3 regions of the Nitratireductor aquibiodomus genome follow, and region 1 is predicted to be linked to each of the others. Evidence: predicted binding sites of a transcription regulator. Region 1 holds the regulator's gene; each other region holds the start of a gene.
What was found. Region 1 encodes LexA, which represses DNA repair genes until DNA is damaged. Its sites were predicted from a motif close to TGTTCNNNNTGTGTTCNG; they were not measured.

Region 2: the regulator LexA is predicted to act here: its motif matches at 1,090-1,107, upstream of BLW55_RS04330 (ATP-dependent helicase).
Region 3: the regulator LexA is predicted to act here: its motif matches at 1,218-1,235, upstream of recA (recombinase RecA).

What each region holds. Positions count from the first base shown of each region.
Region 1 is NZ_FNSL01000001.1:460,805-463,076, forward strand. It holds gene BLW55_RS02175 (MarC family protein) at 127-759, shown strand; gene lexA (transcriptional repressor LexA) at 859-1,578, shown strand; gene BLW55_RS02185 (NAD(P)H-hydrate dehydratase) at 1,735-2,272, opposite strand, start outside.
Region 2 is NZ_FNSL01000001.1:909,730-912,001, reverse strand. It holds gene BLW55_RS04330 (ATP-dependent helicase) at 1-1,049, opposite strand, end outside; gene BLW55_RS04325 (glyoxalase superfamily protein) at 1,342-1,878, shown strand; gene BLW55_RS04320 (MerR family transcriptional regulator) at 1,884-2,272, opposite strand, start outside.
Region 3 is NZ_FNSL01000001.1:124,292-126,563, reverse strand. It holds gene recA (recombinase RecA) at 74-1,159, opposite strand; gene BLW55_RS00600 (carbohydrate kinase family protein) at 1,396-2,272, shown strand, end outside.

The DNA of each region.
Region 1 (2,272 bases):
CAGATGCATATGGCAGGTCTGTGAATGATGTCACTGACAAATTGCCGCAGACTGCCCGCCAGGAGACACAATCGGGTCTTTTCCGAAGCCTCCCCACTGGGCTAGACAAGTGCAAGGGAGGACCTCATGCCAGGCTACGAGACCGTATTCAATGCCTTTGTCACACTGCTCGTGACCGTGGACCCACCAGGCCTCGCCCCGCTCTTTCTCGCCCTGACGGTGGGCATGAACCGGTCGGAGCGCAACCAGGTCGCTGTTCGGGCGGCGATCATCGGCTTCGCGGTCCTCGCTCTCTTCGGTGTGGCCGGCAGCGCCATACTTTCCGTGTTCGGGATCACACTGCCCGCTTTCCGCGTGGCGGGCGGCCTGCTGCTCTTCTTCATCGCCTTCGAAATGATCTTCGAGCGCCGCCAGGAGCGCCATGAGAAAAGCGCCGAGCGCGCCATCACCCGCGACATGATCCGAAACATCGCCGCCTTTCCGCTGGCGATCCCCCTGATAGCCGGCCCCGGCGCGATTTCGGCCACCGTTCTGCTTTCGGGTTCCTTCGGCGGACTGGCCGGAAGTGCCGCACTGCTGGCAATCCTGGCGACAACGATCGTCATCACCTACGCCGTCTTCACGCTTGCCGAGCGCGTCGACCGCTTCCTCGGCGAGACAGGACGCTCGATCCTGACACGCCTTCTCGGCGTTATACTGGCCGCGCTCGCCGTGCAGTTCGTCGCCGACGGCGCCAAGGCGCTGTTTGCGGCACCGTAGCCCCGGTAAACCGCGCGCAAATGCCGGGAGTTGCGGAACACAACTGGAACATATAGAGTATGTTCTGGTTTTGTTTTTAACTGATTCTCGGTGGCGCCCATGCTGACCCGCAAGCAGCACGAACTTCTCCTGTTCATCCACGAGCGGCTGAAGGAGACAGGAATCCCGCCCTCCTTCGATGAAATGAAGGAAGCGCTGGACCTTGCCTCGAAATCCGGCATTCATCGATTGATCACCGCGCTCGAGGAGCGTGGCTTCATTCGCCGGCTTCCCAATCGGGCCCGTGCACTGGAAGTTCTGCGCCTCCCTGATTCGATTGCTCCCGGCCTGAACCCCGGCGCACGCAAATTCTCGCCCAGCGTCATTGAAGGCAGCCTCGGCAAAGCCCCCTCGCCCCAGCCAAAACCCGCCGCCAGCAATGATGACGGTCTGGCCGGCGTCGTTTCCGTGCCGGTGATGGGGCGCATCGCTGCCGGCGTTCCCATCGACGCCATTCAGCACCAGACACATTCCATCGCCGTCCCCCCGGACATGCTGAGCGGCGGCGATCATTACGCGCTGGAGGTCAGGGGCGATTCCATGATCGAGGCAGGCATCTTCGATGGTGATACCGTCATCATCCGCGAAACCCAGACCGCCAATCCGGGCGAGATCGTGGTCGCGCTGGTGGATCAGGAAGAAGCAACCCTGAAACGCTTTCGCCGCAAAGGCGCGTCGATTGCCCTTGAAGCTGCCAACCCGGCCTATGAGACGCGGATTTTTGGCCCTGACCGAGTCAAGGTTCAGGGGCGCCTGGTTGGATTGATGCGCCGTTACTGAAGTATATTGCGGTCAGGTGGAAAAACCTGACTGCAAAATCTTCCAACGCGGCGACGGCGGGTCGAGCCGTCTGCGTAGACCCGCCCATTTCTCTTCCACAGCCAGATACGCCCCGTTCGTTTCTCCCCGCCGGTACGTCCCGCTCGCTTCGACCTTTCAGCGGACGTGTTCGGGGAACTGAGACTGTAGAACCTGGGGCAGCATCTCGGGCAGATCTTCTGCGATGAGCCCGCGGCCGAACACTCTGCCGGCCTCCGCATGAAGCCAGATACCCGCGCAGGCCGCTTCAAACGCCGGCATCGTCTGTGCCATCAGACCAGCGATGATCCCGGACAGGACATCGCCTGAGCCGGCTGTCGCCAGGTGCTGCGTTGCGTTCACATTGATGGCTGCCCGCCCGTCAGGCGCCGCGACCACCGTATCCGGTCCCTTGAGCACGATTGCTGCACCTGATCGCATGGCTGCCTCCCGGGTCCGCTCCACTTTCGAGACCTCCGGCGCATCTTCAAGACCTGGAAACAGGCGCCCGAATTCCCCTTCGTGCGGTGTCAGAACGACTTGCGCGGCGGAGGCTTTGATCATGGCGAAAAGCGTCTCCGGGTCGCCGCGAAAGGCGGTGATTGCATCCGCATCGAAAACCAGTCCGCCCGCGGCGCCCGCCCGGTCGAGAAGGCTCCGCGCAAAACTTCGCGTT
Region 2 (2,272 bases), 450 kb from region 1:
CGGCCCTCATTGTTAGCGATGAGATGCGAGGCGGCGCCCAGAATATGCGCGGTGGAACGGTAATTGCGCTCCAGCCGGATGACGGCGGCGCCCGGAAAATCCTTCTCGAAGCGCAGGATGTTGTCCACTTCCGCGCCGCGCCAGCCATAGATGGACTGGTCGTCGTCGCCCACGCAGCAGATGTTCACGGGCTCCGTGCTCTTCGGGCGCTGGGCGAGAAGCCTCAGCCACATATATTGCGCTGTGTTGGTGTCCTGATACTCGTCGACGAGAATGTAGCGGAACCTGCGGTGATACTCGGCAAGCACATCCGGATTGTCGCGCAGAATGCGGATCGGATGGCACAGGAGATCGCCGAAATCGACGGCGTTAAGTGTCTTCAGACGCTCCTGATAGGCGGTGTAAAGCTCGCGGCCCTTGCCATTGGCGAAGGCACGCGCATCCCCCTCGGGGATCTCCTTCGGGGCGAGCCCCTTGTTCTTCCAGCCGTCGATCATCTGGGCGAACTGGCGCGGCGGCCAGCGCTTGTCGTCCAGCCCCTCGGCCTGGATGATCTGTTTCAGGAGGCGGATCTGGTCGTCGGTGTCGAGAATGGTGAAGGAGCTTTTCAGGCCCGCAAGTTCCGCATGTTTGCGCAGGATCTTGACGCCGATGGAGTGGAAGGTGCCGAGCCACGGCATGCCCTCGATGGCCTCGCCGACCAGCGTGCCGATGCGCAGCTTCATCTCGCGGGCGGCCTTGTTGGTGAAGGTAACGGCGAGGATCTGCGAGGGATAGGCGCGGCCAGAGGCCAGAATATGCGCGATGCGGGTCGTGAGAACCCGTGTCTTGCCCGTGCCGGCGCCAGCGAGCACCAGAACCGGGCCCTCGGTGGTTTCCACCGCGAGGCGCTGCTCGGGATTAAGTGCATCGAGATAGCGTGTGTCGGGACCGCCCGAGCGCGCGGCCATGGCGCGCGCTGCAATGCCCGAAGGCTTCTGCGCTGCCGGTGGAGGCGGGGTCGGGTCGTCCTCATCAAAGAACGGAATATCGTCAGGGAAGCCGGACATCGGACCTGCATATGGTGATTCGGGGGGCAAAGCCCAAGGATGTTTTCTATTTGTACCGGTTTGTGGCCCATGAACCAAGGGGAGGTGAACCGGCAAAGGAACGTTGCGGAACGCTGTTGACGTTTCGCATGGCTGGAGCCAATCTGTTCATGGCTGAACGCAGCCGGCAGTCCGCGCCCCGAGGGGTATGGCGAATGCGTTCTGATTGTCTCCATGGTTCCTTTCACCGACGGCGATGACATCGGCAATGCGGACACTGATTGTTACGCGCCTCGATGAAGGACCCTGAACCATGCTTGAATTCTCCGACGCGAAAACCATGGCAAAAGCCATGCGCGCCTCGCTTTCCGCAAAGGGCGTTTCGATTTCGCACAGCGAAGCGCTGGAGATCGTTGCCCGCCAGTTCGGCTTCGATACCTGGAATATTCTGGCTGCGAAGATGACCGAGCCGGGTGTGGAAGAGATTGTTCTCCAGCCGGCCATACCGATCCTGCGCATATTCGACGAAGCGAAGGCACGGGCTTTTTATCTCGATTTTCTCGGCTTCAGGGTCGACTGGGAGCACCGGTTCGGCCCGGATATGCCCCTATACATGCAGGTTTCGCGCGGCGAACTCAGCCTGCATCTGAGTGAACATTCCGGAGATGCGACGCCGGGTGGCAATGCCGTGGTGTTCATGACCGGGATCAGGGCGCTTCATGCGGAGTTGCATGGACGGGACTACAAGTACAATCGTCCGGGTCTTGAAAAGCAGGAATGGGGACTGGAACTCGGCGTGATCGATCCGTTCAGCAACAGGCTTCGCTTTATCGAGAAAAGCGGGGCCTGAAAGGATCAGTGCTCGCTTTCGCACAGCGAATGGTCTGCGAGTGCCCGCAGAACGTGGCAGTCGCAGACCGCGCCGCTGTCGCAGCTATCGACAATGCGCTGCAGTTCGTGCTCGAGCCTTTGCAGGCGCGCGATGCGTTCGCGCACTTCTATGAGATGTTCGCGCGCAATGCTGTCGGCTGCCTCGCACGGTTTTTCGGGGTGGCCGCTCAGTTCGATCAGTGAACGGATGGCGTCGATGCCGAGCCCCAGGTCGCGCGCATGACGGATGAAGGCGAGGCGCTCCATGGCCTGCCTGCCATAGCGACGCTGGTTGCCGGACGAGCGTTCGGGCGGCTCAATCAGACCCGTCTCTTCGTAGTACCGGATTGTTGGCACCTTCACGCCCACGCGCT
Region 3 (2,272 bases), 340 kb from region 1:
GGCGGTGTTCTGATTTCATCGGATTGAAGCACGCTGGCCCTGCAGCGTTGTCCGGACCAGCGAGACTGAGGTTCTACTCCTCAGCGTCCCCGCCGTCCTGGTCACCCGGTCCGGTATCATCGAGGAATTTTTCGGCAATCAGGCCTGCATTCTGGCGCAGGGCCAGTTCGATCTCCTGCGCTGCCTCGGGATTGTCATGCAGGAACTGCTTGGCGTTCTCACGTCCCTGCCCCAGGCGCTGCGAATTGTAGGAGAACCAGGCACCTGACTTTTCGACAATGCCGGCCTTCACGCCGAGATCGATCAGTTCACCCGTCTTGGAGACGCCCTCGCCATACATGATGTCGAACTCAACCTGCTTGAAGGGCGGGGCCATCTTGTTCTTCACCACCTTGATACGGGTCTGATTTCCGACCACCTCATCACGATCCTTGACGGAGCCGATGCGGCGAATATCAAGACGGACAGAAGAGTAGAATTTGAGCGCATTGCCGCCCGTGGTCGTCTCCGGCGAGCCGAACATGACACCGATCTTCATGCGAATCTGGTTGATGAAGATCACCATGGTCTTCGACCGGGAGATGGAGGCGGTCAGCTTGCGCAGCGCCTGGCTCATCAGGCGGGCCTGCATGCCCGGCAGGGAATCGCCCATCTCACCTTCGATTTCGGCGCGCGGCGTCAGAGCCGCAACAGAATCGACCACGATCACGTCAAGCGCACCGGAGCGAACGAGCGTGTCGCAGATCTCAAGCGCCTGCTCGCCCGTGTCAGGCTGCGAAATCAGAAGGTTTTCCAGATCGACTCCCAGCTTGCGGGCGTAGACCGGATCGAGCGCATGCTCGGCATCGATGAAGCCGCAAATGCCGCCCTTCTTCTGCGCTTCGGCGACCGTGTGGAGCGCCAGCGTCGTCTTACCGGAGCTTTCCGGACCGTAAATCTCGATGATGCGGCCACGCGGCAGTCCGCCGACGCCCAGGGCAATATCGAGGCCCAGCGACCCGGTGGAGATGGTCTCGATCTCGACCACCTGATCATTGGCGCCGAGCCGCATGATCGATCCCTTGCCGAAGGCACGTTCGATCTGCGATAGCGCCGCATCCAGAGCCTTGGTTTTGTCCACCGAATTATCCTCTACAAGCCGCAATGAATTCTGAGCCATGATACAACACCCCTTCGAGGTCAATGGAGGCGGTTCCGCCAAATCCGCGATAGCCATCTGTACCCCTTTTGTTCTATTTTTGCAATAGGCATTAGAGCATTGAAAAAGCTATATAAATGTAATTTATTCTATTTTTGTACACCTGAGATCACAATCATCGCCCCCATGCGCGCGCCTTATGCCCGGCGGGAGAGCCGACGGACTTTCTCGCACCGGGCGATTCGGAAAGTGGCCCGATGAACCTGACCGACCCACCCCGTCTGCTCGCCGTCGGCGGCGCTCACATAGACCGACGCGGGCGTCTCGACGCGCCGCATATCCCCGCCACCTCCAACCCGGGACGCATGCGCGAAGATGTCGGCGGAGGCATATTCAATGCCGCGCGCATGGCGGGCCGGCGCGGTGTGGCCGTGTCGCTCCTTTCCCTGCGTGGCGGGGACGCGGCGGGCGATACCGTGGCAAGAGCCGTTGAAGAAGCCGGGTTCGAGGATCTCTCGGCGACATTTCTCGACCGCGCGACGCCGAGCTACACAGCGATCCTCGATCATGACGGCGAGCTCATAACGGGTCTGGCGGACATGACGCTCTATGACATGGCTTTCGCCAGACAGATGCGCCGCTCGAAAGCGCGGGAGGCCGCGAGCCGCGCGACCGCCATACTATGCGACGCCAACATGCCGGCAGAGGCGGTGGCACAGCTTGCCGCAATTCGCGGCACCGCACCGCTCTATGCCATCGCCGTTTCGCCGGCAAAGGCCGGGCGGCTCGTACCGCACTTCGCCGATCTGGCTGCGCTCTTTCTGAATGCACGCGAGGCGCGCGGCCTTGCCGGGCTTGAAACCGGTGCCCCGGTCCGGCAGGCGGTGGGCTCGCTTCGCGGTCTTGGCCTGCGCGCGGGTGTCATCACCGAAGGCAGCAGGGCCGTGACTGTCTTTGACGGCGAAAGCCACTGGCATATCGAGCCCCCGCTTGTAGAGACGGTGATGGATGTGACCGGCGCCGGCGATGCACTGACCGGCGCAACCATCGCCGCGCTGATGCGCGGCCTGCCCCTTCACGAGGCCGTGCGCGAGGGCGTGGCCGCCTCCGGGCTTGCGATTGCCTCCGCCGCGG